2 regions of the Paenibacillus polymyxa M1 genome follow, and region 1 is predicted to be linked to the other one. Evidence: predicted binding sites of a transcription regulator. Region 1 holds the regulator's gene; the other holds the start of a gene.
What was found. Region 1 encodes LexA, which represses DNA repair genes until DNA is damaged. Its sites were predicted from a motif close to CGAACATATGTTCG; they were not measured.
Positions count from the first base shown of each region.

Region 2: addB (helicase-exonuclease AddAB subunit AddB) is a predicted target of LexA. The motif match lies at 2,648-2,661, and genes of this name have one in related genera.

Region 1 is NC_017542.1:3,155,096-3,171,382, reverse strand. It holds gene PPM_RS14075 (FAD-binding protein) at 194-1,663, opposite strand; gene PPM_RS14070 (glycosyltransferase family 2 protein) at 2,268-3,149, shown strand; gene PPM_RS30120 (sporulation protein YjcZ) at 3,369-3,443, shown strand; gene PPM_RS14065 (helix-turn-helix transcriptional regulator) at 3,795-5,213, shown strand; partial or broken gene PPM_RS30645 (hypothetical protein) at 5,506-5,882, shown strand; gene PPM_RS29655 (hypothetical protein) at 6,195-6,335, opposite strand; gene PPM_RS29650 (hypothetical protein) at 6,377-6,541, opposite strand; gene lexA (transcriptional repressor LexA) at 6,960-7,586, opposite strand; gene PPM_RS14045 (LysM peptidoglycan-binding domain-containing protein) at 7,776-8,144, shown strand; gene PPM_RS14040 (DUF896 domain-containing protein) at 8,253-8,459, shown strand; gene PPM_RS14035 (hypothetical protein) at 8,574-9,083, shown strand; gene PPM_RS14030 (HAD family hydrolase) at 9,241-10,035, shown strand; gene PPM_RS14025 (1,2-dihydroxy-3-keto-5-methylthiopentene dioxygenase) at 10,134-10,676, opposite strand; gene metH (methionine synthase) at 10,958-14,398, shown strand; gene rnz (ribonuclease Z) at 14,478-15,410, shown strand; gene PPM_RS14010 (TIGR01457 family HAD-type hydrolase) at 15,896-16,287, shown strand, end outside.
Region 2 is NC_017542.1:3,958,045-3,974,331, reverse strand. It holds gene PPM_RS17795 (Na/Pi cotransporter family protein) at 1-818, opposite strand, end outside; gene PPM_RS17790 (class I SAM-dependent rRNA methyltransferase) at 1,108-2,487, shown strand; gene addB (helicase-exonuclease AddAB subunit AddB) at 2,728-6,294, shown strand; gene addA (helicase-exonuclease AddAB subunit AddA) at 6,291-10,310, shown strand; gene PPM_RS17775 (exonuclease SbcCD subunit D) at 10,341-11,525, shown strand; gene PPM_RS17770 (AAA family ATPase) at 11,522-14,911, shown strand; gene PPM_RS17765 (hypothetical protein) at 15,173-15,586, shown strand; gene PPM_RS17760 (PLP-dependent aminotransferase family protein) at 15,935-16,287, shown strand, end outside.

The sequences.
Region 1 (16,287 bases):
GTGAAAAGAACTGTTGGATAATATCACTTCATTCATGGATTGTAAAAGGTTGATTCCAGTAAGCGCATAAGCTATTTGGCAATAGTCACAGCATTCGCTGTTCTTTTGGTGGGTGCTTGCTGAATTTCTGCCATAATAGTTTTGCGCTTATTGGGTTTCGTCGGAAAGGGGAACGTTCTCATTGAAGGGTTTATTAGCCTATACCGAATGCTTTTTTTTCAAGATCTTCTATAATTTCTAACGCAACAAAATATCCAAAAAATAATGTTAAAATATCCTCATATCGTTTTCCTGATCCTCTTGCGCTACTCAATATTATGTTTTGACTTTCTTGTATTTCTCTTTTATGGAGTGATAGAGAAACCACAGATGAATCAGGAGCGATCAGATCCACCATTAGAGTTGACAACTTTTTCTGAAACTCTTCAATTGGAAAGTCATTATTTTCTTTTGAGTACAGTTGCATAGGTTCAAGTGGATCTTTAAATGTAATCGGGTATTGAGTATTGAAGACACCTTCATTAGCTATTTTGTCAGCAATTAATTTACCGAAAACGATACCCGCTGCAAATGCTTGTCCAGGGATTCTTCCCATACCTAGATCACCATTAAATTGAGCTTCTCCAGAAGCAAAAACACGATTCAAGTTTATAACTTCAGCATTAGCATTGATTTCGATTCCTCCTGAAGAATAGTGCATTGTTGGTGTGATTTTGATTCTTTTATTTTTAACCACCTTAGTGCTAAACCCATATTTTTTAAATCTTTCATTCAATATAGTTTCATCAGCATGGCTCATATCCAAGTACATATCCTTTTTTTGCTTGATGCAATCTAGTTCAAAATGTAAAATCTCGTCAATCATTTCGTGGTAATCATCTCGAGCAATAGCATCACTAATATACTCATCTTTTAATAGTTGAATTCCTTTCTCATCTACTATTTTCCCTTGGCTTAAAGATACAACTCCGCCCAATAAAATTTGTCTTCCATTGTATATTGACCAAGGATGAGACATTACAGTAGACATTCCCTTTAATCTTGCGCCTATTTTTTTAGCTAGGATAAGCGTTTCTCCAGTCGAACCCGGTGAATTATCATTGTAATTAAATTGTCCCGCATATCCTCCTGTAGCTAATACCAAATAATTAGTATATATCCTGATAAATTGATCTAATTGAATGTCATAAAATAATGCGATAATTCCATCATCAGACTTTTCCAAATCAATCAAAATTTTATTACACAGCGGTTGTTCAATATGTTGTAACAGACAATTAACTAATTTTTTTCCTCCCTGTGATTTAATCAAACATTCAGGCATGATACCAAAGGATGTTTTCTCATAAGAGATTCCTAATTCCTCGAAAAAACTTATAACTATGTTGGAGTTTCTATATAGCGTTTCAATAACCGATCGATCTGCTCCACATTTATTAATCGTAAGATTAATAATATTGTTAATATCATTCTCCGATGGAACACGTGTATTTGCGGCTGCAAGAAAGGAGTTGCTTTGTTTGGGCGCATTCTTTTTTGTTGTAATGGTATACTTGATATTGTTTTTCGATAAATAATAAGCGACAGCAAGCCCCGAGATACCCGTACCGACAATCAAAATTGGAGTGTAGTGTTCTACGGATGTTATATTTCGTTCCATCATTCAATCCCCCTTTTTAAGATGCAGATATGATCTTCGGCTGAATCTCACAGTCCGTTTTCCATTTAGATATAAATATACAGTAGTATATGCAGCTGTGATATCTGACAAATATTGGTTAAGTTAAATTAAATACAGGCACATTTGCAAAAAGGAGAGGCAAAAGAGAGTTGTTATACCCATCTTTAAGAAAATATTACTGATATTATAATAGGTTTATTACCGATGAAGAATGGGATCTAAGTAATATATTTTTCCTAATTGTACAAATTTATTACTTATTTTGTCAATATCATCTAAGAAGTAAATAACTCGACTTTGAAGCATGAATATTCAAACCAATCAATCTTTGATGGCACTAGCGAATCTTTTTCTGTTAATTAATTATAAGGAGGTGTCTTTTGATAAGAGGATTGGCTTTCTAGGAGTGGAAAGCTTCTAAATTTTCAAAAGGGCATATTATATTACCGAGAAGCCGCTTCAAAATATATTTCAGAACATATCTTAGAACATAAGAATATAGAAGGAACAGCTATCAAAAATAGGGGAGCTGCTTTGTGATTTTATTACTGATTCTATTTTTAAAATATGAAATGGAGGGAATATTGTGCCACGAGCTTCGGTCATACTGCCAGTTTACAATAATGCGGCTTTTGTCTTGGAAGCAATACACAGTATTTTAACTCAAACTTATTCAGATTTTGAATTAATTGTTATTGATGATGGTTCGACAGATGGATCTACCTTTCTTATTTCACAAATATCAGACCCTAGAGTGATAAAAATCTTCCATAGTACCAATCGAGGGTTAATCGCTTCTTTAAACGAAGGATTAAAAAAGGCCAATGGTGAATATATCGTTCGTATGGATAGCGATGATATTTCTACACCAGATCGACTAGCTGTACAAATCGCATTTATGGATCAAAATCCATTGGTTGATGTATGCGGTGCTGCTTTTACTTCATCTAGTGGAGGATCAATAAAGGTAAATCCGGCCAGTCATGACGAAATTAAAACATGGTTGCTATTTCACTGTTGTATCTGCCATCCGGCTGTAATCATGCGCAATAGCATGATCCGTCGGCTTGGCATTCAATATGATAGTAATTATCCCCATGCCGAAGACTACGAGCTGTGGAACCGACTAGCTTTCCAGGTACAAATGGCAAACCTCCCCATAAACGTATTGTATTATCGTCAACATAATGGACAAGTGTCCAATCAGCACAAAGCTATACAAGATGCTACTGCTCGGAGAATTCGTCAAAGACAGTTTAGTAAGTTGGGCTTGGAATTATCAGATGAAGAGAACCAGATTATGCTGGATATTCTTGAGTTTAAAATTAATCCCTACGATTATGGTAGCTACACCAGAGCTTTAGGTTTTGCCAACTGGGTGCTAGACCAAAACAGTAAGTATTTAGTTTATAACCAGGAAATGTTAAATATAGCGTTTTCAAGGTGTATATCCCATATTCCTTATTGACAGAGAGATAAGCAAGTGATCCTGTTGGACCGATGATACTCTAATGGCACAAGCTTGTAATGTTTTTACAAAAAGGTGATTAGGCTCTGCCGGTTTAGCTGGTTGAGTCTTTGTTTTGTTTAATCTGTATGCCCTGTCACAAAACGTATCTATACATATATTAGAAGTACAACAATTAAAGGATGTTAAAACCATGGGTGCATGTGAAGTGGCTACGGTGTGTGGACTTCTACAGAGGCAATTTTGGTGCTTTTTATCCTCTTGGTTATAATTACTAAAGCATTTTGGATTTAATTTTGTGAAAAATTATAATGTAACACACTTCACTTTTTTTAAGATGGTAAAAGTTGAACCCAATGGCGCATAGGTTATTTGGCAGTAACCATAGTATTCTCTTCCTTTTGGTTAACTAAGTTTTTACAGCCTATTTAGGAAACCCTGCCATAATAGGTTGTTGCGCTTATTGGGTTCTACTGTCAGTGATCAGCATAAACCATGCTTACCGAAGTTTTTTTATTTCATTTTATGTTAAAAATGAAATCTCACATTATTCGCATAATATATTGACATATGGTCAATTTTAGAGAAAAATAGATAACAATAATATAAAAATTTTGGAATTTTTATGTGAAGGGTGGATATGACATGAAGCATACACCTACGATTCGGGCGGAATTAGATAGATACCTAAAACAAGAGGGTCTGAACCTAACGCAATTCGGGCATATCGCAGGCATTAATAGGGGGATAGTAAGTGGCATTGTAACAGGAAATAGTTCTATGTCTGTTAACCAAATTGATAGAATCACTGAGGCTATGGGTTTACCAGAAGGCTATTTTTACGACTTATATGTAGAAAACTATATTATCGACATTCCCCCTAATATGAGGCGAATCGAGCCATTTTTGTATCGCTGTGCAGAGTTGGACAAGTTGGATGCGATCCGTCGAGTGGTGGGAGCTATCATGGACAATCTACTCTACTCACCCAAGCTATTTGACATTGCAGAAGAATTGTTAGCGCAGGGACGATATGATGCTGCACTATTGCTCTATGAAAGTGTAGCAGAAGTGGAAAAATATCAACATTCTGAACGCTTGGCCATCTGTCAATATCGTATTTTCACGATTCAGATTGATGACGATCAAAGCCGCAATCTTAGGGCAGCCATACTTTTCGAGCCTTATGTCGAGCGCCTAGATGAAATAGAACAACTTGATGCATTGAAGGACTTAGCTAATGTGTACAGATCTTTGCGTAAATGGGATAAGGTTGATGAAATAGCGAGAAAATTGAGAGCAAAAGCGGAAATCCAATACACTTTGAAACATCAACAGAAGAAACTAAAGGATGATGAGTCTAAAAATAGTTTAAGTCGCCCCATGTTTGTATATATTACCTATGCTGACCTGTTGTGTGCAAGTGTCTGTGATGCCCAAGGCGATTATCAACAAGCTCTACAATATACATATGCCTATGCAGACTTGGAGTGGGTTAGAGAGACTGATGATGATACCCTATATTGGGTAGAAATGTATCAAGACTGGGCACGATGTAATATTTACGTTAATAAACTCCTATCTGGAGATACAAGTGTGCTTGCAGATTATGTTGAATACATAGCTGAAACAGCACATACTGTGGAGGATGAAAAACTCTCAAAGTTGTTGAACGTTATGATAGCGGCTAACCGATATAATTTGAATGTAGATGATGTACTATCACGATTTAAGATAGACATTGATGCCTTTACCCAACTTCCGCTATCTACTGATATGTACACCCAACAAGTGGTACCTGACTATATTGCATGGTTTTGTTACGAAGTGGCCTACTATTATTTAAACAGGGGGAAGTACAATGATGGTTTTAAACAATTATTATGTGCTATGGTAAAAGCACATATACTAAACAATGAAACATACTTTATAAACTGTACGGGTCTCTTTGCACATTTCCAAGCATACGCGTCTCCAGAGGCCAGAGAAGAGTATTTTAAACTATCAGAAAAGGTGTGGTTAGACAATGTTGAAAAAAATGACACTGTTAATCGTTGCAAGTAGCTTTTTGTTTTTTCCCGTCCTGACGCAACATATTCAGATCCTTGTACAGGTTGGAGGTTCTTAAATGCAAAAGCTCTACTAACCTTATGGTTGGTAGAGCTTTTTAGTTAAAGGAATTGTTACACATGCCCCGAATGAGTCACTGAGTGTTCAGTTTTAAAGCATACATATAAATATTTTGATGGCACAAAGTTATGACAAATTATATCTTCCCATGAAATGAGGTTTTTTAATGATTTTTGATCTAAGAGGGTCTGAATCTATGACACCGCAGGTGGGCATCTTTTATTAAATGGTGGAGGGGAATTACAACCGATTAAAATCCATCGTTCAAGATATGAAGCAAAGCGAGTTAGATTATAAAGGGCCAGATCATAAGTATAACAGCACTTCCCAGTTGATTAGGCATTTGTCATATGTAGACTTGAAATGGGTTTACAGAATTAAAGGAGAGAAGATATTCCTGAATATCTTGAGTAAACTATGGTCCTATGGTTGATAAACATAATAATATTCCGCAAAGTAGGGATATTCACTTAAGGATCTCTTAGCGGATTATAACTTTGTGATTAATTTATTGGAATCTGGCACATATCTGATCATAGCCGGTATCACCAAGCAAATATAAATCAACTTCGGAAATGGTATAATGGTGTTCGGAAGTTCGGAATGGCCTGTTCTATGTCTTTCTACGGTTTATTAACTTCAATTCTTAGCCATGCTATTAGCGATCATTCATTATTTGAAGCATATTTAGAAATTTTTATAAAGAACTTTGTTGTGGCCTATCCATTACAATTATTGGTTATGGGTCCAGCTGTTCGAGCCTTGTTTATAAAATTTATAAAGAAATGCGGGCAAGCAGGACCAAAGCTGATACAAGTTTGAAGAAGCTATAACTGGCGGGATTGGTAGTTTGGGGATCATTTAACACAAAAAAAGCAGGAAGAATTCTTCCTGCTTTTTGCTTGTAAATAAATATTAACGTCTGCGTTGTCCATCATTCACGCTAAACAGATTGACAGCCAGTGCGTTACCTCTTGCACGCGCAGTGGCTCTTTGGTTGGAACGGATGTTTAATCTTCTTCTTCTCAATTCACGGTTGCTGTGTCTTCTGCTCATAATATCACCTCCCTTCAAAGAAATGAAGGTACGGTTAAATCTTAATGATGTTTATGCTTACGCTTGGTAATTTTGATATTTAATGCGTTAGTTGCGAGTGCATTTCCGCTTCCTGTTTTAGCAGCTGCGGCTTGAAAGACTTTAACGACCAGATATCTGTTTTTCCCGATGCGATGCTTATACGTTTTAACTCTATTTCTGATCATCTGCATAACTCCTTTACTTTAGGTCTGCTATATACATATGTCAATTGTGCTAGTAATGTATCAGCATAAATCTACTAAAGACAAAAAGAAGCTAGTACCTATGTTCCTAAATGTTTTTAAAAAAAACTCATGCTAGCCTGCGTTCGCCTTCCCAACTTTACGTTATAGGGGAAGGCTACAGTAGGTTCACATGAGTCAAATTTCCATTTGTTTAGCTAATAAAAGTAAACAGTTCAAGATCAGACGGGACTATTTCGGATAATGGGGGGGATATAATAGTAGAGACAATATAGGTTGCTGAAAAGGAAAGAATAGTTGTGAGACACACATAGTAAACATAATAACAATATAAAACCGGCTCGCCTAGGCGGCCGGTTTTATATTCGTGGTAGTATAACGGGGAAGAAAGCACGATAAATCAGTGGAAGTCCCGGAAGAGTCCAACAACCTTGCCCAATATGCTGACGTGTGTCAGGCGAAGCGGTTCAAAGGCTGGATTTTCAGGTTGAAGCCGGATATGATCTTTTTCTTTGTAAAAGGTTTTAACTGTTGCCTCGTCTTCATCTGTCATAGCTACTACAATGTCTCCGTTATCAGCCGTCTGCTGCTGACGTACGATTACATAGTCTCCGTTAGCAATACCAGCTTCAATCATGCTTTCGCCTACAACAGATAACATGAATATTTTATCCTCACCAACAAAGTGTTGGGGAAGAGGAAAGTAATCTTCAATATTTTCTGTCGCCGTAATAGGAAGACCAGCGGTTACTTTGCCGACGACGGGAACACGACTAATGGAGTAATTAATCAAGTTGCTGTTATCCGATTCGTCTTGACCAAGTAATTCAATAGCCCGTGGTTTCGTAGGATCGCGGCGAATGAGTCCTTTTTTCTCCAAACGATCCAAATGACCGTGAACCGTAGAACTGGAGGCCAATCCGACTGCCTCGCCTATTTCGCGCACAGAAGGGGGGTATCCCTTTAGACGCACTTCATTGCGGATAAATTCAAGAATGGCCTGCTGGCGGCTCGAAATCTTAGACATACCGTATCAACCCCATTTAGTAACGTTTGGGAAAATTATAGCATAGAACCTCCGTTCGTACAAACATAAGTTCTAAATAATCCCTAAAAATATTTACGAACTTTTGTTCTCTTTTCTATTGAACAAAACAAATGTTCGTGTTATATTGTGAAAAACATAAGAACAAACGTTTGGAGGACGCGGCCAATTATGAAATATAGCACTTATCAAAGTATTTTCCCGATGAACTTAGAGAATTTACAGGAGACCCGAAAAGAGGGTAAGGTGCGTTTGTTACAGGTTATTACCAATACTCTTTTACTCAAGCTTCTTATTCTAGTAATTATCGTTTGGGTTGCAGGGGCAGGTGTACTTACGGTTTTCGCAGCACCTTCAGTTTCTAATAAAGAGGTGATTAAGCTGACCGTACAACCTGGAGATACGTTATGGAAGATTGCCGTGAATCATAAACCGGAACGAATGGATACACGGGTATATATTGAAGGGATTATGCGTATTAACGCTTTGGAGGATCGGGGAGTGCAGGCAGGTCAGGTGCTTAAGCTTCCACACTTCTGATCTATAAGACTATAGAGCTTGTCAAGGAGCGCAATGCGGGAGCCTTGACAAGCTCTTTTCTACATGTCAAAGTGTATTATATCTTTGCTTTTATGGAGGGGACACAATTTGGATATAGACAGCTTGGTACAGCGCATTAATGAATTAGCGCGCAAAGCAAAAGCCGAAGGATTGACAGAAGAGGAAACCACAGAGCGCGCCAACCTTCGGGAAATTTATTTAGGCAACATTCGCCGTAATTTTCGGCAGCAGCTTGAAACCATTGAATTTGTGGACGATGATACGTCGAAGGGAAATGACGGGCTGAAGCATTAATGTCGCTAAAGCCTGCATCATTTGCCTTGTTTTAGGTATCTTTCCTGGTATCTATATAGATCAGCTTTAAGGCAGTTGTTTTAATGTAATATTTATTGGGAAGGGAATTGAGAGATGGCCCGATCATTTGAAAGAAAAGTACGTAAAAACACAGCGCATTTAAATAAAACGCGCAAGAAACAAGGCATTCAAACCATTAACGGCGCAGGTTCAGCAATGGACATTTTCCGTGGCCGTAATATTACTGTGCCAATCATGCTGGCTGGTCTTGCTGTATTGTACATGCTTATGAGTTACTTTTTGACTAAGACCGGCATGCGGGGAATGGACTGGCTGGTATTTGGCTTGTACTTGATGCTGGCTGTTATCTTCTTCATTCGCCGTCCTTATTTAAAAGTGGGAAAAGATACCCTCTATATGTTAAAAGGTGGAAGAGAACGTCCGATGACGGCAGGGGACATGAAAGCCATCAAAATTGAAAAGGGTTACGTTACCGTTGAAAGAAAAGGGAAGGGCGGTAATTTTATTTTTACAAAATCACTGGGACGCTACGATACGGATGCCATCGCAGAGCGGCTTGAAAAGTTTGCACTATCCAATCAGATACAGGTAGATAAGAAATAACCGATTTAGCCTGTAGCTCTGTAAGTAAGGCCGTATGATGTTATTTTTTCATATAACATGGTGCGGCCACTTGCTTAATATGGGCACACATAACGATCTGATTCGTGACCAAACAGACAATCTTACATATACAGTGGAAAGAGAGTGGATAATTCATATGACGATTCAGGCGATAATGTTTGATCTTGATGATACCCTTCTGTGGGATGAACGTAGTGTAGAAGAGGCATTTGATGCAGCGTGTCAAACAGGCTCCCGAGAAACAGGGGCTGATCCGAAAACGCTGGAAGAAGCCGTACGCAAGGAAGCGCGCGCTTTGTATGAGTCCTATGAAACCTTTAGTTTTACTCAAATGATTGGCATTAATCCGTTTGAAGGACTGTGGGCGAATTTTACAGCAGGTGAGCAACCTGAATTCCGCCAATTGGAACAGTTGGCTCCTGCTTATCGTAAGGAATCATGGCGCAGAGGGCTTCAGCAACTGGGGATAGATAATGAGGAGTTGGCGGAGAAGCTAGCTGCCCAATTTGCTTCGGAAAGACGTGCACGTCCACATGTATATGAAGAAACGTTTGAGATTCTGGAACAATTGAAGGGGCAATACAAGCTGTTATTGCTGACAAATGGTTCCCCTGATCTACAACAGGAGAAGCTGGATGGAGTTCCTCAATTGGCTCCTTTTTTTGATCATGTTGTCATTTCAGGTTCTTTTGGTCGGGGCAAGCCTGACCCTTCTATATTTCAGCATGCTTTGGGACTTCTAGGAATTGAACCTGGACAAGCTTTAATGGTAGGAGATAAGCTGACGACTGATATTCAAGGGGCTTTGGCAGCTGGTGTCCATTCGGTGTGGGTGAATCGGAACGCTAAAACCAATACTACAGAAATCAAGCCGAAGTTCCAAATCAAGCATTTGTCTGAGTTGCATGGAATTATTCAATCTTTAAAGTGAGAAATCTACAGTTTTCTAAAACAAGTATCAAGAAAACTCCCTTCGCTCGATATGCTACAGAGCGGAGGGAGTTTTCTTATTGACACCATAGATCTTAATTATGCTGTAGTGAATGTTGGATCTTCGAACGGTTCGGCAATCCAGCCATTTTCTTCGATGAACAAGCGGACTGCGACGATCTTTTGATTTTCCATTAAAGTGAAGAAGTGCGGTGTATTTTCAGGTACGGAAATAACGTCACCTGGTGAAAGCTCTACATTAAAATAGCCGATCTCTTCAGAGCCTTTAATGATGAAAATGCCTTTACCAGCAACAATGGCACGGATCTCATCCTCGGTATGGGTGTGAATTTGCTCGAACTTGGCCAGCAGCTCGTCCAGTTTCGGCGTTGCTTCAGATAAGGTGATAACGTCCCATATTTTATATCCGCGACGTGCGGCTAAATCCTTGATTTCAGGTTCAAATGTTTTAAGAACAGCGGCTTTTTGATCATCTGTCAGAGTAAAGTTTTCTTGCAGCTCCCTTGGCAGCTTGGAAGCATCCCAGTGTTCATACAATACTTGGTGGCTCTCCAAAAATTCACGTACTTGTTCTTCACCACTAATTCGCTCATTCGTATTGCGTATAAAAATTTCTGCCATATACAAATCCCTCTTTTCCACTTGGATTAATGTTGTATAAAGAATACCATGTCTTATCCAGTTGCACAATACAGGCTGAAACATTTATATGGGAACGACTATAGCTAAACGATACAGTTTAAAGACGTTCGTCTATAACGATGCATACTACAAAAATAGATCAGCTAAGTCGTTTATGAAGAAGAATAGCCTGCATAAAACGTATGTTTTTACTTCAATCTATCTAAATGATACGGTTTCTGCTAAACTAGGATTTAACGTTTTGCGGGGGTGAAGAAATTTTGGATAAAGTTAGCTTGCAGGATGCGTTACAACGAAGAATACTCCTTCTTGATGGGGCTATGGGTACTATGATTCAGCAGGAAGACCTTTCTCCCGCTGATTTTGGTGGAGAAGAGTTGGAAGGCTGCAACGAGATGTTGGTCTTAACGAGACCGGATGTCATTCAAGGGATTCATGAAGCATACTTGGAGGCCGGGGCAGACCTGATTGAAACGAATACATTTGGAGCAACATCCGTCGTTTTGGCGGATTACGATATACCAGAACGTGCCCGTGAAATTAATCTGGTGGCGGCCAAACTGGCACGTAACGCGGTGGATAAATACAGCACTGCGGACAAGCCTCGTTTTGTTGTAGGAGCTATGGGTCCAACCACGAAAACCTTGTCTGTCACAGGCGGTGTTACATTTGTAGAGCTGATTGAAAGCTATCAGGAGCAGGCTTTGGCGCTTATTGAAGGCGGGGTGGATGTTCTTCTGTTGGAGACCTCACAGGATACGCTTAACGTTAAGGCAGGCAGCATTGGAATTCGTCAGGCTTTTGAGCAGACAGGGATTGAGCTTCCGTTAATGATTTCTGGCACGATTGAACCGATGGGAACAACGTTGGCCGGACAAAATATCGAATCCTTCTGCATATCACTCGAACATTTAAACCCAATCTCGATTGGACTGAATTGTGCTACAGGTCCAGAGTTTATGCGTGATCATATTCGTTCTTTGTCTGAAATGTCCTCTGCAGCTATTAGTTGTTATCCAAATGCGGGCTTGCCCGATGAAAATGGTCAATACCATGAATCGCCGGATTCATTAGCTCGTAAAATGGCTGCTTTCGCTGAAAAAGGCTGGTTGAATATTGCAGGAGGCTGTTGCGGTACTACACCAGAGCATATAAGAGTAATGAGTGAAAGTATGGCGCAGTTTGAGCCTCGCCAGCTCGTAGGTCATCATCCTCCTGCCGTATCAGGCATTGAACCAGTATATATTGAACAGGATAATCGTCCGTATATGGTTGGTGAACGAACAAATGTTCTGGGTTCCCGGAAATTCAAGCGTTTGATCGTAGAAGGCAAATATGAAGAGGCGTCTGAAATTGCCCGCGCTCAGGTAAAAAGCGGAGCACATGTCATTGATATTTGTGTGCAAGATCCGGACCGGGATGAAATGATTGATATGGAAGCGTTCTTGAAACTGGTTGTAAACAAGGTGAAAGTACCATTGGTGATTGATACCACGGATATTAAAGTTATCGATAAAGCACTTCAATATTCGCAAGGTAAGGCAATTATTAACTCCATTAATTTGGAGGATGGTGAAGAAAAATTTGAGAAAATGGCTCCTATTATTCATAAATACGGCGCTGCTGTTGTTGTCGGAACGATTGATGAACGTGGACAGGCAATTGCGCGTGAGGATAAGCTTGAGGTAGCTAAACGTTCTTATGATCTGTTGGTGAACCGTTACGGTCTGGCAGCGGAGGATATCATTTTTGATACGCTCGTATTCCCAGTAGGAACAGGGGATGAACAATATATCGGTTCGGCTAAGGAAACGATTGAGGGCATACGTATCATTAAAGAAGCCCTTCCTGGGGTTCATACCATATTGGGCATCAGTAACGTATCCTTTGGTTTACCGGAAGCGGGTCGTGAAGTGCTCAATTCTGTCTATTTGTATGAATGCACCAAAGCGGGACTGGATTATGCAATTGTAAATACAGAGAAGCTTGAACGCTATGCATCTATCCCTGAGCATGAACGGAAATTGGCGGAAGATCTGATCTATAATACAAATGACGATACTTTATCTGCATTTGTAGCAGCTTTTCGTAACAAGAAAGTGGAGAAAAAAGAGAAGATATCAAACCTTTCGCTCGAAGAACGGCTGGCTTCCTATGTAGTGGAGGGAAGTAAGGAGGGACTGATCCCGGATCTGGAGCAAGCTCTCGCCAAATATTCTTCTCTGGAGATTATTAACGGACCGCTAATGAAAGGGATGGAAGAAGTAGGACGTCTGTTTAACAACAACGAGCTGATTGTTGCGGAGGTTCTGCAAAGCGCTGAAGTAATGAAAGCATCCGTGGCTTATTTAGAGCCGTTCATGGAGAAGAATGAATCCTCGGTAAAAGGTAAGATTTTGTTGGCTACGGTCAAAGGTGATGTGCATGATATAGGTAAAAATCTGGTGGAGATTATTCTATCCAACAATGGTTACCATATTGTAAATCTGGGTATAAAAGTACCACCAGAACGCATTATTGAGGCTTATCGTGAAGAAAAGGCTGACATGATCGGCCTGTCCGGTCTGCTTGTTAAATCGGCACAACAAATGGTGCTAACCGCGCAGGATTTGAAAAATGCGAACATTGATATTCCAATAATGGTTGGTGGAGCTGCCTTAACGCGTAAGTTTACTAAAAATCGTATTCGTCCTGAGTATGATGGACTGGTAGCCTACGCGAAAGATGCTATGGATGGCCTGGATATTGCCAATAAGCTTATGGACCCTGAGTCCCGTAAAAAAATGGCCGAGGACATGAAGGCTGAGCAGGAGGCAGAAGCGGCAACGGTCGTGGAGGCCAAGCCGCTCCCTAAGCTAACTCGGGCTGTACGCTCTAACATTGCTCAGGATTTGCCCGTCTATATCCCACCGGATACGGATCGCCATGTACTGCGTAACTACCCACTGAACTATATTCTGCCTTATGTGAATATGCAGATGCTGATGGGACATCATCTTGGCTTAAAAGGGAATGTAGAGCAACTGCTAGCTTCGGGGGACCCGAAAGCGATTCAGTTGAAGGAAACCGTGGACAGCATCATGTTTGAAGCTGTTACAGACGGAATTATTCAGGCGAGTGCTATGTATCGGTTCTTCCCGGCTCAGTCCCAAGGAAACCAAATTCTAATCTATGATCCATCGGATGTAAGCAAGGTACTGCACACATTTACGTTTCCACGTCAGCAGGTAGAGCCTTATCTATGTCTGGCTGATTTTTTGAAATCAGTGGAATCAGGGGTTATGGACTATGTAGGTTTTATGGTTGTTACCGCTGGTCATGGCATTCAGAAGCTATCTACCCAGTGGAAAGACAACGGAGATTATCTGCGCTCACACGCACTTCAAGCGGTAGCGCTCGAAGTGGCAGAAGGGCTAGCAGAACGGCTTCACCATATTATCAGGGATAGCTGGGGCTTCCCGGACCCAGCCGATATGACGATGAAACAGCGGCACGGCGCTAGATATCAAGGTATACGGGTATCCTTTGGTTATCCGGCATGTCCGGATCTGGAGGATCAGGGACCGTTGTTCCAATTGTTAAAACCTGAGGACATTGGCGTTGAGCTAACAGAAGGGTTTATGATGGAACCGGAGGCTTCAGTATCAGCCATGGTGTTCAGCCACCCTCAGGCGCAGTATTTTAACGTCGAAAAGGTTTAACACCTTTATCAGATGGGATAGCAAATACCCTCCGAGCTTCGGAGGTTTTTTGCTGGTCAGCAGGAAGAAGGTAAATGTCATGGAATTATATTTTCTCGGTACAAATGCAGGGGTACCTACAATTCAGCGAAATGTAACATCCATTGCTCTTCGTTTACTGGAGGAACGAAGAAGCATGTGGTTGTTTGACTGCGGTGAAGGCACTCAACAGGAAGTATTGCGTTCGCCGCTCAAGCTGAGCAGACTTGAAAAAATATTTATCACTCATTTGCATGGGGATCATCTTTTTGGTCTGCCAGGCCTTTTGTCGAGTAGGGCATATCAGGGAGGTACGGCACCTCTGACGGTATATGGACCGCCTGGGCTTCAGCAATATATTGAGCTATCTTTAGGGATCAGCCAATCTCGTATCAATTACCAACTACATATTGTGGAGCATACGGGCGGGGTTCTGTTCGATGACGGTCAATTTCGGGTGGAATCCGCTTTGCTGGATCATCGGATCGACAGTTATGGCTACCGAATTGTAGAGATGGATAAGCCTGGTAAGCTTAACCAAGAACTGTTGGAGCGATACGGGATCAAGCCTGGCCCAGTGTACGGTAAATTAAAGCGTGGAGAAAGTGTGGAAGTAGAGGGTGGAGTTATTCTGCATCCTCAGGATGTATTGGGTTCACCTAAAAAAGGGCGGATCGTCACTATTTTAGGTGACACGAGACCCTGTCCGAATACAGTAGTGCTGGCACGAGATGCAACTGTCGTCGTTCATGAAGCCACATTTCTGCATGATCTGGCGGATACGGCGTACGAGTATCATCATAGTACGGCGCTTCAGGCAGCGGAAGCTGCCAAAGCCGCAGGCGCGGGGCAGTTAATTATGACTCACTTTAGTTCTAGGTATAAAGATCAAGAGCAGCTTCAGCCTTTGCTGGAGGAAGCGCGAAGCCTATTCCCCAATTCATTGCTTGCGGAGCAGCATGTGTTGTTACCGGTACCTGATATCGGTCAATAAACGATTGGAGAGAAAGGTATGTGCTTAGGTGCCGGGGCTTGCTCCGGTGCTTTTCTTTTTCACTAGAAATTATTTTCCGGGAAAGCGCAGGATGCGACAAGAGGTGAGACGTATCAGTATGAGGATGAATGAAATTGTTCTACCACATATGGAGGCATGTCATATTTGAGTTTCTATATATCGAATTTAAAGGATTTAGTTGCTTGAGTATGCTCAGGAAATACAGGAAATTTTCTTTGAAGACGTAGCATCTTCGATGGAATTCGACGAAGAAATGATCTTATGCTATGGGGAAGCGACGGCTTTTAGCGAGGGTTGACGCTATTTTGGATGGTTTACCAGCAATTCATGGACTTCATAAGCATTTTTGACTTAAGATAGATGAGATGAGTGGAAATGACCGATTATTTAATGACCTGAGTCATTCAGGTGGTTAAATAAAAAGGAGAACACCATTCACGGGGTGAAGTATTATTTTCAATGTTATGATGTATGAAATTGAAGTGGGGGAGGGGATTGCGATAAAATCGTTACTAATTGATCTGGATGGAACACTTTATCATGGAAATCGAATGATTAAGGGTGCGGATCTGTTCATTTCCCGATTACGCTCAGAGCAGATACCTTATGCATATGTCACAAACAATGCTTCACGCACACCCGAATCGGTGGCTGAGCATTTGATTGGTATGGGAATTGAAGCAGCTAGTCATGAAGTATATACTTCAGCGTTAGCAGCTGCACAATATGTTGCACAGCAAAGCCCTGGAGCTCTTGTATATTGTATTGGTGAAACGGGATTACGCGAGGCACTCACGGGGGCTGGCTTGCAGCTTGTTCAGAACCATCCTGATTATGTGGTACAGGGGATAGATCG
Region 2 (16,287 bases), 800 kb from region 1:
TTCAACAGCACATGGGACCAGGCCACAAATTTTCCAGACACGCTGCCGCCAACAGCGGCAATCAGGGCAGTCACGCAGGTGCCTACATTGGAGCCAATGACGATGGCGATCCCTACATCGACTGGTAAGGCACCCGCAGCAGCCAGGCTAATCGCCATACCAATGACGGCTGCGCTGCTGTGAACCAGTGCGGTCAGGCAGGCACCCGCAGCGAAGGCCCACCACATGTTGGCTGCAGCATGATCAAGAAACCAGCGGAATAGTCCGGCCTGTTCAATCCAGGGGCCGACGGCTTGCATCACACGGATACCTGCCAGAATCAGCGAAAATCCGGCAAAGACGAGGCTGATAAATTGTACAGCCTGTGGGCGGCTGAGCCCATTAGAGCTGGGTGAAGCTCCGGCAGCTGCATACTGGCGGCCAGCGACCGTTTCTCCCCACAGAACGGCAGTGCCCCAGCAGAGCAGTGAACCGCATAGCAACGGAACAGCCAGCTTGCCAAGCTGAAGCCCCATCAGCTCGGTCGTCAGGCAGGTGCCAATATTGGTGCCGAGAATGATGCCGAGCGTGCGGCCGTAGGTCAACAGCCCGGCGTTGACCAGTCCGATCGTCAGCACCGTTACGGCGGTGCTGCTTTGCAGTAGGGCGGTAATGCCTGAGCTGAACAGCATTCCCCGCCAAGGGGAAACCGTAGCCCGGTTCAGCCAGCGGGTAAGGAAGGGGCCAGCCAAATGCCGGAGGGCAGCTTCCATCAGCTTCATTCCACCTAAAAAAATAAGCAGCCCACCGCACAGTGGGAGTATAACATGTATGAACACGGCCATAGCCCCCTTTTCTAGGTGAAAATACTTATGTAACAGCCTATGATCTGTCAAGGACAGCCATGACAAGCATGGGTGAGCAGTTTTTTACGGAACAATAATTTTGAAGTATCTTCACAAGCTCTAAAAGCGTGACATCGATATACAGGCGGGCAGTAGCGAAGCGGTTCATTTGAATCTGGAGAAGCGCCAGCGATCGTACGAACAAATGAACCGCAGAGCTGCGTCCCATCGAACACCACACTTTTAAGGACTTTAAGTAATTCAAGAATAGGAGTGAAGGATTTTGCCTTCAGTAATATTAGAACGTAGCCGCAAAAAAAGGCTGGAGCAAGCACACCCTTGGGTGTTTAAAAATGAAATAGCCAAGATTGAGGGTGATCCAGAAGCAGGTGATTTGGTCAACATCCTTAACCATCAAGGTCGTTATTTGGCGACAGGTTACTATAATCCTGCTTCGCAAATTACAGTGCGTGTGATGTCCTATGAGCCGCTGGAAGTGATGGACCAAAGCTTCTTTGCCCAACGTTTCCGTAATTGTTTGGAGCATCGCGAACGCTTTGTGACTGGGGGGAACGCTTATCGCTTGGTGTACGGCGAGGCTGATTTTTTGCCTGGGCTGATTGTAGACCGTTTTGGTGATGTATTGGTCGTTCAGCTGTTAACGCTTGGCATGGATCGGCGCAGGGAAGAAATCAGAGATGCGCTTGTTGAAGTCATGGGGCCAGTTGGTATATATGAGCGTAGTGATGTATCCATCCGCGAGCTGGAAGGGTTGGAACAGACGAAAGGTCCTTTGTACGGCGATTGCCCGCGCCATGTGGTGGTGACGGAAAATGGCTTACAAATCAAGGTCGATATCGAAGAGGGCCAAAAGACTGGCTATTTCTTTGACCAGCGTGAAAATCGCGCGGCTATCGCGCCGTTGATGACAGGTTGGGGAGCGCGTAGCGGAATTACGTTACAAGAAGTAGCTGCAACCCCAGGCGATGACGCCACAACGGTCATGAAGCCTGTGAATAAAAGTGGTAAGGTGGTTGAATTCCCATTCTGGGACGGCGCAACTGTATTGGAATGTTTTTCACATACAGGTAGCTTTACGCTCAATGCGTGTAAACATGGTGCGAAAAAAGTAACTTGTCTGGATATTTCTGAACATGCGATTGAAAGTGCTCGGGATAACGTGAAGCTGAACGGTTTTGAGGATCGCGTCGAGTTTGTCGTCGACGATGCTTTTCAATATTTACGTAATCAGGTGAAAGGTGTAGAGGAACGCACCGCGCGAGCGGGGGGCAAAGGAGATACATCCAAGCCGCTGACTGCGGGTGGCGGACGCACCTTTGACGTAGTTATTCTGGATCCGCCAGCTTTTGCCAAAACGAAGAGTGCTGTCAAAGGAGCTACACGTGGATATAAAGATATCAACCTTCATGGGATGAAGCTTGTCAATGAGGGCGGTTATTTGGTAACGGCGAGTTGTTCGTTCCATATGCGGCCAGAGCTGTTTTTGGACACGATTAAGGAAGCGGCGACAGATGCCGGTAAAACCCTCCGACTGGTAGATTGGAGAGCGGCAGGGAAGGACCATCCTCAAATTTTAGGTGTGGAGGAAGGTCATTATTTGAAATTTGCCATCTTTGAAGTGCGCAGCCGGACACGGCTGTAGACTTTATACCCTTGTTAAAGGTAATCTATTTTTAGGCGATAAAGATAACTAGGTGAAACAAACTCATTTTTAGTATAAATCAGTCCTGTAGAGAAGGCTTGCACCAAGCCATCCTGCGGGACTGTTTGTTTTTGAGAAGGGCTCAATTGCTACAACATGGCAAACGTACGTTCTTTTCTCCTTTGTCTGATATGCTATACTGTTTAATAGAATGTTTTTGGTTGGAAAGGAGGCCGCATCATGTCGGTCCGCTTATTGATTGGCCGCTCTGGTAGTGGTAAAAGCACGTTAATCCGCAATGAAATGACGTCTATGTTACGCGAGGAGCCGCTAGGTAAACCTATGCTGTTACTTGTGCCCGAGCAATCGTCATTTGCTTCAGAGCATGCGTTGCTTACAGAAGCCGGAAACGGTATTCAGGGGTCGGTTCGCGCCCAGGTGATGGGATTCCATCGTCTTGCCTATTTAGTCATGCAGGAAACAGGGGGTTCAGCCCTGGTGCCTGTAACAGAAGAAGGCAAGAAGATGCTTTTATATAAAATTATTCGTCGTCGCAAGGATGAACTGAGTTTGTTTAAGGATTCGGGAGACCAACTCGGTTTTGTGGATCGGTTGAATACGTTGTTTACAGAGTTAAAGCAGTACGGAAATGATGCTCGGTCTGTACCGGAACAACTGGAGAGAATGCATGCTGCGGGGGAGTCCGCCCCGATATTAAGAGGCAAGCTGAAGGATATCGGCCTAATCTATGAGGATTTTGAACGGGAGCTGACGCTTAAATATATCGATGGTGAAGATACGCTTCGCATGCTAACAGAACAGATTGCACAGTCTTCACTTATACGCGGAGCAGACATTTGGATGGATGGCTACCGAAGGTTTACACCGCATGAATATAAGGTGGTGGAGCAACTTATGCTGCACGCCTCCTCGCTGACGGTGGCGTTGACCTGTAACCGCAGCTACGAAAGTGGCCAGCTTCCGCATGAGCTGGATTTGTTTCATCCTTCGGCGGCTACCTACGTCAAGCTTAAAGGAATGGCAGACGAGCTGATGATTGAAACGCAGACACAGTTATTACGTCCTGATCCGATGCCGAGATTTAAGGAGCGTCCAGCGTTGGCGTATTTGGAGGCTAATTTCGAACATCGTACAGGGCTGTGGAATCAGGAACAGCGGATGCGGCTACAGCAGCTACGAGAGCAATGGGCAGATACACAACCGGAGGGTATAAAGCTGTATGCTGCAGCAAATCGCCGTGCCGAGCTGGAAGGAGCCGTACGCGAAATGCGCCGCTTGGCCCGTGAAGAGGGCGCGCGTTATCGGGAGATGGCCTTGTTTGTGCGTCATATTGAAGACTATGAGCCATGGGTGGAACCGATATTCAAGCAATATCAGGTCCCGGTATTTTTGGATCAGCGGAGAAGTATACTTCATCATCCCTTAGTGGAATTGATTCGGGCTTCACTGGATATCGTGCAGCGACGCTGGCGATATGAGGATGTATTTCGTGCGGTCAAAACAGACCTTCTATTGCCGCTGGACGGTCGAGTGAGCCGCGAGCAGATGGACCGTCTGGAAAACTATGTGCTGGCCTGTGGAATACAAGGCAGCCGTTGGACAGATGGCCGACCATGGCAGGCTGTACCCAGCTTGTCACTGGAGCTGGAGGAACAGGAACGGAACCGTCAACGGGATGAAACGCTGGATTTGATGGAGTTGTGCCGAGATGTGATTGTGACGCCTTTACATGCTTTTGAGAAGCGTATGGGTAAGGCACGAACGGCGCTTGAGAAGTGTGAAGCCGTGTATCTGTTGCTGGAGGATGCAGAAATTGGTCACAAGCTGGACGCCTTCATTCATCAGGCAGAGGAATCAGGAAATCCTGAGCAGGCGAAGGAGCACCGCCAGGTATGGGATGCGGTGCTTGAATTGCTGGATCAAATCGTCGAAATGATGGGTGATGAGAGACTGGATACTGCTTTGTTTGCGGGTGTGCTGGAAACGGGATTGGCTGAGTTCCGTATGGGGCTTGTTCCACCGGCTCTGGATCAGGTACTGGTCGGAAATACGGACCGTACACGTGTATCGGGTATTCAACATGCCTTTGTGCTAGGGATGAACGAAGGAGTAATGCCGGCTGTGTTCCATGAGGATGGTGTGCTGAATGAGCAGGAACGTACGGCATTGAACGAACAAGGCGTAGACCTGGCACCAGATATGACAAGACGTCTGTTGGACGAACGCTTTCTCGCTTATACGGCCCTTACCTCAGCCGGTAAAAGCCTATGGATGAGCTATGCGGTGACTGATGAAGAAGGCAAGCCATTGCTGCCGTCAGAGTTAGTGCGACATGTGCGGCAACTGCTTCCTGGTCTGGATGAACGTCCACTGGCCGGATACCCTTTGCCTGGAGACGCTTGGACGACGCAATGGGAGTATGCTTCCCATCCGTCCGAGGCTTTGCCGCAGCTCATTGCGCAATTACGGCATTGGCGGCGTGGCGGTGATATTTTATCTCCCTGGTGGGAGGTGTATAACTGGTATGCCAGCCAGCAGGGGCGTGAGAAGGACAAGCTGCGTCAGCTGTTGACCTCACTTTTTTACGAAAATCATGCCGAAATGCAGAAGGAAACGAGTCGCCGTCTATATGGCAGCAAGCTGCGCACCAGCGTATCTCGTATGGAACGTTTTGTCGCATGTCCATTTTCTCACTTTGCCTCTCACGGTCTTCGTTTGAAGGAACGTCAAATGTATCGTCTGAAGGCTCCGGATATCGGACAATTATTCCACGCAGCGCTTGGTGAGATGGCGATCAATCTGCGTGAACGCAATGTCAGCTGGGGAAGTCTCAGCACCGAGGAATGTCGCCAAGAGGCGGAAAGTACGGTGGAGCGTTTGGCACCTCGTCTGCAAGGCGAGATTTTAATGAGCTCCAAGCGGTATGGCTATATTTTGCGCAAGTTAAAAGACATCGTGAGCCGTGCTTCGCTAATTTTGGGTGAACATGCACGGAGAGGTAGCTTTGAGCCGATTGGGCTGGAGTTGGACTTTGGACCAGGTCAGCTGCTTCCTCCGTTAAGCTTCCGACTAGATAACGGCGTTGTGATGGAAATTGTCGGACGGATTGACCGTGTGGATGTGGCAGAAGGAGAAAAAGGATTACTTCTGCGTGTCATTGATTACAAGTCCAGCCAAAAGGATCTTAAGCTACATGAGGTGTATTACGGCTTGTCCCTGCAAATGCTCACGTACCTGGATGTGCTGTTGAATGCGGCGGAGGAATGGTTGGGCGAGACTGCTTATCCGGCGGGTACACTGTATTTTCACGTCCACAATCCGATGCTGCAATCACCTAATGGCCTTAGCGCAGAACAGGCTCGTCAGGAGCTTTTGAAACGCTTTAAGATGAAGGGATTGTTGCTTGCGGATCGGGATGTAGTTGGGCAAATGGATACAGCATTGGACAAGGGATATTCCTCTATTTTACCTGTTGCGGTGAAAGCAGACGGCAGTTTTTATAGCAGTGCTTCCGTTGCTTCGCCTGAACAGTGGGATAGCCTGTTAGCGTCGGTGCGCAATAACATTCGGACGATTGGTACACGGATGACAGAGGGCGATGTTGCCATTGAACCTTATCGCATCCAGCAAGAAACGGCATGTACCTTCTGTTCTTTTAAGCCTGTTTGTCAATTTGATGACAGTCTGGAAGGCAGTGATTACAACCAATGGGGGAAACCGGGTAAGGATCAGGTCTGGGATCTGCTCGGTCATACACAGGAAGGGAAAGGAGGAATGAAGCAATGATAGGCACGTCAAACGCTAAAGGCTTGCCGAAGCCGGAAGGAAGTATGTGGAGTGATGATCAGTGGCGTGCCATTTCGGAGTCTGGTAACAACATGCTGGTCGCGGCAGCGGCGGGTTCTGGTAAAACAGCAGTGCTGGTAGAGCGTATTATTCGCAAAATTGTCGATCCCCGGCTCGGCTTCAGTGTGGATCGGTTACTAGTGGCGACCTTTACGAAGGCTGCAGCCGCTGAAATGCGTCAACGGATACGCGAAGCCCTGGAACGTGTGCTGGAACAGGAACCGGAAAGTGAACATGTGCGCCGACAGCTATCGTTGTTGAATCGCGCCTCAATTACGACACTTCACTCTTTTTGTATGGAGGTCATCCGCAGGCATTATCAGGCCATTCCTCTTGATCCCGGCTTTCGGATTATGAATGAGCATGAAACAGAATTGCTGCGCCAAGAACTATTAGAAGAACTGTTTGAGGAGAAATATGAGGCCCATGATGAAGGCAGCACATTCCGCAGACTGGTCGACTGGTTTAGTGGAGAACGCACCGATGATGCCATGTATGTGCTTGTTCAGCGGTTGTATGATTTTTCGCAAAGTCATCCTTGGCCGGAGCATTGGCTGCGGGAGACGGCAGCAGCATTTCGTGTACAGGATGTAGCTGCGTTGGGGGAGACTCCCTGGGTTCGCAGTATTTTGGCGGATGCTGCACTTTCGTTGCGCGGAGCCGCGAGTTTGCTGGAACAGGCGCATGAAACAGCTATACAGGCTGGCGGTCCTGCACCCTATGCCATGACGCTGCAAGAAGATGCGGCGATGGTGAAGGAATTGCTGCAGGAGCTGGAGACACAGCCGTGGGCATCCTTGTATGATCATTTTCAGGCAGCGTCCTTTGGTAAGCTCAAGCCAGTCAAAAAAGATCAAACCGAGCCTGCATTGCAGGAACGGGTTAAGACGCTACGCGAGGCTGCTAAGAAAATGATTACAGATATGAAGGCTTCCCTGTTCGGTAGGAGAGCAGAAGCTTATTTGGAGGAACTGCATGCGACGGCTCCTCTGATGGACGAACTGGTGGAGACCGTGATTGCTTTCGGGGAACGATTTCAACAGCACAAGCAGTCAAAAGGACTGGTGGATTTCGGGGATTTGGAGCATTATTGTCTCAAAATATTAAGACATCCCGACTCCACTCCGTACAAGCTGCTCCCTTCCGATGCTGCACTTGAATACAAGGCACAGTTCGACGAGGTGTTGCTGGATGAGTATCAAGATACGAATACCGTACAGGAAGATATCGTTAGACTGGTATCACGCGAGGAACCGGGTAACCGTTTTATGGTGGGAGACGTGAAACAGAGTATTTATCGGTTTCGACTGGCCGAGCCAGGGCTGTTTTTGAATAAGTATCAACGGTACGGTATGCAGGAGCAGGAAGATGGCTTTTTGATTGATCTGGCGCGTAATTTTCGCAGTCGGGAGGAAGTTGTCGATGCGGTTAATTTGGTGTTCCGCCAGATTATGAGTGTGGATGTAGCGGAAATTGAATACGATGAACGAGCATGGCTGGTGCACGGCGCGTCCTATCCCGAGAAGACAGAGCAGGAAGCTGCGTCTGCATACGCACCTGAGCTGCTGTTAGTTGATAAAGGTGGACGTGGTCTTTCCGAGACTTTGGAGCTACCTGAAATGGGGGACGAATCGGCTTTACAGGAAAGTGAGCTGGCCGAGCTTGCGGAGCTCGAAACGGCACAGTTGGAGGCTCGTGCGATCGCGCAACGGATTAAGGAGCTGACTGGAGATACTGGACAACCACTGTTGATTTACGATAGGGGATTAAAAGCGATGCGTCCAGCAGTCTACGGTGATATTGTCATTTTGCTTCGTTCAGCAAGCGTATGGGCTCCCTTAATTGTCGAGGAACTGCGGCTTGAGGGCATTCCAGCCTCTGGAGAGCAGACGACAGGCTTTTTTAAGGCAACGGAAGTTGAAGTGATGTTGTCCCTCCTGCACATTATTGATAATCCGCAGCAGGACATCCCGCTTGCATCCGTGCTTCGTTCGCCAATTGTCGGCTTGACCGAAGATGAACTGGCACAAATTCGGCTAGAGAAGCCGGATGGATTATTTTATGATGCATTGCTGGCGGCAGCAGAGACTGAACAAGTCGATCAGAGCGTAAAAGGGACCTCTGCTGACGTATTGGAGATGGATCTTTTCACTGAGGACTCGCTATCTCCACCCCACTCTGTCCATAGGGACGACGGCAATACGTTGTCTGCCCGACTACGCTCATTTTTGCGTAATTTGGACGCATGGCGGCAGGAAGCCAGACAAGGCAGCTTAAGTGCATTGATTTGGAATGTGCTGGAGGAAACAGGATATCTAGATTGGGTGGGTGGATTGCCTGGCGGCTCACAGCGTCAAAGCAACCTACGGGCCTTATATGACCGAGCGAGACAGTATGAGACTTCTACGTCCAACCGTGGCTTGTTCCGATTCCTGACCTTTATTTCCCGTCTGCGGGAGCGGGGCGGTGATTTAGGATCGATCAGTGGGGGGACTGAACCCGATCAGGCTGTCCGCATTATGACCATTCATAAAAGTAAAGGACTTGAATTTCCTGTTGTGTTTATTGCGGGGACGGCAAAAATGTTTAATCAGCAGGATCTGAATGCGCCGTTTCTAATGCACAAGGAGTTGGGATTTGGTCCTAAATATGTGGAGGAACAAAACCGTGTCAGCTACCCTACGCTGCCTAATTTAGCGATCCGTCGACGCTCACAGCTGGAGCTGTTGGCTGAAGAAATGCGTGTGCTATACGTAGCGCTTACGCGTCCGCGTGAAAAGCTGATTATGACCGGAACCGTGAAGGATCTCGCTTCCCGCGCAGCGGGTTGGGCGCGTGCCAAGGAGCATACGGAAACAGTATTACCAGACTATATACTGGCGGCAGGTCGCAGCTATCTGGACTGGGTAGGTCCTGCATTGATTCGGCATCCTTCTGCAACTTCGCTGAGGAAAGCGGCAGGGGATCAGGAGGGGGACTATCACAGACTGGAACACATGCCGGGGGCAGATTGGTTATTTAAAATCGTAGCCTCAGAAACACTTTCTGGCTCTCGTGTGAACTCGGATCGTGAAGAAGAGGTATCGGCCGAAGAACGCCAAAAGAAAACTGAAGCACTGAGAAATGTTGAGCTAATCGAATTAGACGAAGAAAGTGAAACGGATATTGCTGCGGCTCTTTCTTGGACCTACCCGTATGAACGGGCGGGCAAGACAGCAGCCAATACATCGGTCACAGAGATGAAAAGATGGCTGGAGATGCAGGAGATTGGATCGGACGATTGGCTGAATCTATCTTCTATCTCCCAACAAGCAGACTTACCAGAAGATTGTGAAAATTCTGACACTGGGGGCAGTCAATTACACTTGCGCAGACCTAAGTTTATGGGGAATCAGCGACTGACTCCTACGGAACGAGGAACGGTCTATCATACGTTGATGCTGCATCTGCCCTTAGATGGAGTAATGAGCGCTGAAATTATTGAGGAAACAAAGGCTCGTTTGCTGAATCAACGCATTTTACTGGATGTTCATGCAGAGGCGCTGGATACGGATAAAATATTAAGATTTTTCTCAAGTGAGCTGGGGAGCAGAATGTTGCGTTCATCCCGTATTCAGCGTGAGCTTCCGTTTACTTATACCATGCGGGCAACCGATTACTGGAATCACAGTTTACCTGTGATGCTGCCAGAACAGAAGACAGTTACGGAAGGCGGGCAGGACGATAAAGTGCTGATGAACGGGATCATTGATTGTCTGTTCGAAACTCCCGAAGGACTGGTGCTGCTGGATTATAAAACAGACCGGGTCTCCGAATATCGTACGCTGTCACATTTAACGGACCAATATCGTTTTCAATTGGAGCTGTATGCCCGTGTGATTGAAGAGATTACAGGCAATAAGGTTGCTGAGAAATGGTTGTATTTTATAGAAGCTGAAGAGAGTGTGCGGTTGTAGTTATATATAGATAAGGAGAGGGGGAATAGCATGCGGATTTTGCATACAGGTGATTGGCATTTGGGTCGCACGTTGGAAGGGCGAAGCCGCCTGAAGGAGCAGGAGGCGTTTTTGGAAGAATTAGTGAAAATGGCTGACGACCAGCAGGCTGATTTGATTATGATGGCTGGAGATGTGTACGACTCAGTCAATCCTTCGGCCGCCGCAGAGCAATTGTTTTATGAAGCATCTGCGCGTCTTACGGCTGGAGGAAGACCGCTCGTCGTCATTGCCGGCAATCATGATCAGCCGGAAAGGGTAGCCTCGGTCACCCCGCTGGTGAGCGGGCGTGGAATTACATTGCTGGGACTGCCTCATGGGGAAGCAGTACACGTTCGTACACCGCGAACGGGCGAAATGGCATGTATTGCGGCCTTGCCTTATCCCTCCGAGTCTCGTCTGAATGAGCTATTGTCTGAAGACGGGGATGAAACCATACTACGCGAGGCATATAGCCGCCGTGTAGGAATGCTGATGTCGCAGCTAGGTACAGCGTTTCAGCCCGATACTGTTAATTTGTCGATGAGCCATATTTATGTGCTTGGCGGGCTGGAGTCGGATTCGGAACGCCCGATTCAGGTCGGGGGAGCTTATACCGTAGATCCGTCTGCTTTGAGCATTGGAGCGCAGTATACGGCTCTGGGTCATTTGCATCGTCCCCAATATGTGAAGGGCGATGGGCTGATGCGTTATAGTGGCTCTCCGCTGGCTTATAGCTTTTCCGAAGCTGGACAAGCCAAATCGGTTACGTTAATTGACGTGATTGCCGGCAAGCCAGCACAGGTTGAGGAATTGTATATTACCAGTGGACGCCCATTAGTGAGGTGGCGAGCACGGGGAGGTCTGGAAGAGGTATATCGCTGGCTGGACGAAGGACTGGATGCTGATGCCTTTATTGACCTGGAAATTACGCTGGATGAAGCGATGTCAATGGGAGATATTCAACGGTTGCGCAAAAGCCGTGAAGGCATCATTCATATTCGCCCCGTGTACCCAGAAATGGCTGCGGCACAGTTGGAACAGCAACGTTCAGAACTGCCGGTTCATGAGCTGTTCCGGGCGTTTTACCAACGACAGACGGGCGGAGCACAGCCGGATGACGGATTAGTACAGTTGTTTCTGGAATTGGTAGAACAGGATGATGCAAGAGACCAAGCTGAGGAGGATGAGGTATGAAGCCGATCCTTCTGAAACTGGCAGGATTGCAAAGCTACCGGGAGTCGCAGGAAATTCGCTTTGACGATTTGACCGAAACGGGACTGTTCGGAATTTTTGGTCCAACGGGTAGTGGTAAATCAACGTTGCTGGATGCCATTACATTGGCTATGTACGGTAAAGTGGAGCGGGCGGTGAATGGTACACAAGGCATTATGAATCATGCCGAGGATACGTTGGCTGTAGCATTTACGTTTGAATTAATGTCAGCTCAAGGACCTCGCCGTTACCGTGTAGAACGACGTTTCAAACGTGCAGGAGGCGTATCGGTTAATAATACGCTTAGCCGTTTTATTGCGTATACAGAAGACGGCGAGGAAGTGCTTGCCGACAAGGTACAGGATGTGACACGCTGTGTGGAGGAGTATATCGGCTTGAAAATGGACGATTTTACGCGCGCTGTCGTACTACCGCAGGGAAAGTTTGCGGAGTTTTTATCCTTAAAGGGCAGTGAACGCAGACAGATGCTGCAGCGTTTGTTCCATCTGGAGAAGTACGGAGATCAACTTACACAGAAGCTGAGCCGCCGTGTGAAGGACAACGACATCGCCCTGAAATCGTTGGAAGCGGAGCAGCAAGGGCTGGGGGATGCGAGTGCTGAAGCGCTTGAGCTTGTAAAGCTGCGTCTTAAAGAAGCGATTGACCATGCAGAGGCTTCGCGCCGCGAGCTAGAGCGTGTTTCACGGGAAGCGGAGGCGCTGAACAAAACACGGGAACTGGTCATCGAGCTTCGCCAAAGAGTGAACGAGCTGGAGGAGATGGCAAGACAGGAACCAGGCATTGCTTTGCTGGAGCGTAAGCTGCGACAAGCATCTGCAGCGGAGGCGTTGCTGCCTGCACTGACGGATTGGAAAGAAGCCGTTGTCGAAGCAGAAAAACGACAGAAGAATGCTGAACAAATGGCAGTCCTGGCTGCCTCCGCAGCGGAGGCGGCGCTTGTATCTGTGCAAGCAGACGAGCAGGCTCGGCAAGCACTCAGTGCGGAAGAACCAAAGCTGTTGCTTCGGATCGACCAACTGGAGCAGGCACTTCAACTGGAACGTGATACGGAAGTGCTGCGGACTGAACGGGAACGTTTGGCGGTCGAGCTGGCGCATAGCGAACAAACCCTTGCTGAGCATGCCGCAGGTCTCGTAAAGGAACAAGAGTTACAGACACGAGGTTTGAAGCGGCAGCAGGAGCTTCAACAGGAGTTGAAGCAAAATGAAGTGCGGGCAGATGAGCGGCGTATGCTACAAGAGGCTGTGCAGCGGCTGCAACAGCTGGAGACAGCGAATGAGCAATGGCGTGAAGCTGAACAGGAGTATTCCACTCAGGAGAAACGGCTTGCGCTAGCAGACGAACGTTTAAAGCTAATGGAGCAGGAGACACAGGAGACGGAGGCACGGCGTTCTATTCTTGCTGCACAAGTGGCTGAAGGCATTGAGGCGTTGCTGGCGCTGGAGGCGGAAATTACAGCCGACGTGTCGGCACTGGCTGCCGAGGAGGAGCAGCTGCGTCACGAGCTCCGTGCCGAGGAGCTCGGACGTCTCGCGCAGCACCTCGCTGCCGAGCTGCGTGAAGGAGAGCCATGCGCAGTGTGTGGCTCTCTGCATCACCCCGCGCCTGCTGCTGTTGCGGCCCATGGCGCGGATTCCTCTGCGCCGGATGAGCTGCATCGCCTGCGGCTCGGCCTACAGGAGCTGCGCCTCACGCTGCGCCAGCAGTTGCACGAGCAGCGCAGCCTGCTGGCGCAGCCCGCCGCCGCAGACAGCGGTGCTGCCGCCACAGGCGAGCCTTTTACGCCTGCGGCTGCTATGCCTCGCGGTGTCGCCGTATGGGCGGAGCGCTGTACAGCGCTGGAGCGTGCTGCGGGTGAGCTGGCAGCTCGTGCGCATACGCTGCCTGCCGAGGCACAGGCACTGCGTGAGGCGGACGCCGCCGGACAGCAGCGGCGTATCCGTGCAGCCGCCGAGCAGGAGGCGGCGGTTGCAGCACTGGCGCAGGCGCGCAGCAAGCGTGAGGCATGCACCACGCGCAGCGAGGGGCTACGCGCCGAATGGGCGACGCAGCTGCCGGATGTCGGCCCCGACCAAGCTGCGGAGCGTTATCGCGCTATGCAGGAGCGCGACCGGCGTGCGGAGGAGTTACGATCCCGGCTGGAGATGAGCGTGACCTTCCTTGAAGAAAAGGCAGCGCGTGTACAGCAGATACAGCAAAGCATCATCGAGGAGGACAAAATCATTATTGCCCGTCGTACAGGGCTGCAAAGTAAAGATGATTTGCTGCGTGAAAAGCAAGAACAGCTCCGAAAGTGGGTTGGAGAAGGCCAAGCAGCCTCATTGCTGGAAGAAGCGACCTCACGCTTGTTGGGACTGAAAAACGGAGCCGAAGCCGCTGCACGCCGCCGTACCGAAGCGGAAGAACGTAAGCAGCAGGCCGTTCATGCTTCATTGATAGCGCGACAGGCCTCCGACTCGGCAGAAGAAAGACGGCAGACGGCAGAATCCCGTTGGGGTATCCGTCTGGAAGCTTCCTCTTTTGCTACGGAAGCAGAGGTCATGGAATGCTGCTTGGGACCGGAAGAAGCTGCACGTTATGAGCGTGAAGTGAGTTTGCACCGAGAACGGGAGAAGGAGCTGTCTTCCCGCTTAAAGCATGTCGAAGAGCAGTTGAATGGAGCAACAGTAACAGAGGAACAGTGGGAAACGACCACTGCGAGGCTGCGTGATTGCCGTGCACGCGACGAAGAGGCGCTTCAGAATCGCGCCAAGGCTGAGCGTGATTTAGAGGACTTGCAGCGTCGGCACGTCCGCTGGATGGAGCTGGAGTCCAATCGTTTGCATCTGCGTAGCGAGGCGGAAAAAATGTCCAAGCTCCAGTCTGTTTTTCGAGGTAATGCCTTCGTTGAATATATTGCCGAAGAGCAGCTCATGCAGGTCAGCCAATCTGCTTCACGCCGCCTGCGTTTTCTGACTAAGCAGCGCTATGCGCTAGAAGTAGATTCCAGCGGTGGTTTTGTTATTAGTGATGATGCCAACGGTGGAGTCAAACGTCCGGTATCGACCTTGTCCGGCGGCGAAACGTTCCTGACCTCTTTGTCGCTTGCGCTTGCGCTGTCAGCTCAAATTCAATTGCGAGGCCAATACCCTCTTCAATTTTTCTTTCTGGATGAAGGCTTTGGAACGTTGGACCCTGAACTGCTTGACACAGTGATTACCTCGCTAGAAAAGCTGCATCACGATCAATTATCTGTTGGTGTGATTAGTCATGTGCCTGAATTGCGGGCCCGGCTCCCACGCAAGCTAGTTGTTCTTCCCGCAGAGCAGACTGGTGGAGGCTCTCGTGTGGTTATGGAAACATTTTGAAACAATGTGATACGGATCACAGATACAGTTTCAAACTGTTGTTATAATACAGCTAAGCCGACAAGTTAATCATACAGCACCCCGGCGGACGTATGCTGCGGAAGAAATCTTCCCGTCATACGTCCGTTCAGAGGGGCTCTGCCAAGAGCTCCCGGGGTGCTTCTTTTTTTTGTAAGCCGGAATTCGCCCAATTTGATGTAGCACATAGCCCGTTTTTGAATAACATACGGTATACATGCAAGAGCCTAGGAGGAAACAACCATGGAAAAAAGCATGACAACCGAAAATGTTACAGCATCGCAACAGATGGATGCTAAAACACTATGTCAACAGCATATGCATCGTTATGTATGCGTATGGGTAAAGGACGGGACAATGTATGACGGAATTGTAGAGCATGTGGATGATGAAAAGATATACTTAGCTGTTCCTATGGGTGGAGAAGAAATGGAAAATGTTAATCTCCCCTATCCGCCTAACAATTGTGGATGCGGCTCTCGTGCTTATGGCGGCTATGCATCTTATCCTCCGTACCCTCCGTATCCTTATCCGTACCCTTACCCGGTCCCAGTACCCGCCTATGCGTACGGATTCCCATATGGACGTCGCCGCTTTAATCGTTTGATTCTGCCGCTTGCTGCGTTGACAGCGATTAGCTTACTGCCTTACTACTAATCCGATCTCCTTCGTTGCCTAACCATCGTATACTCTCTCCCGCCTACAGCTCTTGTACAGTACAAGTGGCTAGATAGGCGTATCCATACATCATCACTAAGTAAGGCTGTTTCTTCCAGTATGAAGAAACAGCCTCTTTTTCACATCTACCGTCTCAATATGCAAATGAGCTATAAGGTTACAGCCTTTGGCGAGGTTACAATGATTAATGGATGACAACTGTATGGGTACAGTTTAATGAAAAGAGGTATCCTGTTTATCTATAAACCATGTTAACATCAAGCATGTACAGAAACATAAGAAGGAATAAGCATGTAAAAGGATGTACAGAACAGGCAGGAGGATATCGTGAAAAAATATGTTTCGATTTTATTAGATATAGAGCTTAAAATTCGCGAGGGACAATATAGATCTGGTTACAAGCTACCATCGGTCCGTGATGCTTCGGAGCTATACAAGTGCAGCAAAAGTACAATTCTGCGAGCTTATGCTGAACTTGAAAGGAAGCATGCCATTTATTCCATACCGCAAAGCGGATACTATGTAGTGGAAAATCCCAGCGACGTACACCATAGCGATATTTCAGACTGCGTTGATTTTGCTTCAGCATCCCCGGATTTAAATGTTTTTCCCTATCTGGATTTTCAGCATTGTCTAAATCAGGCTATTGATACCTACAAATATCATCTGTTCACTTACGG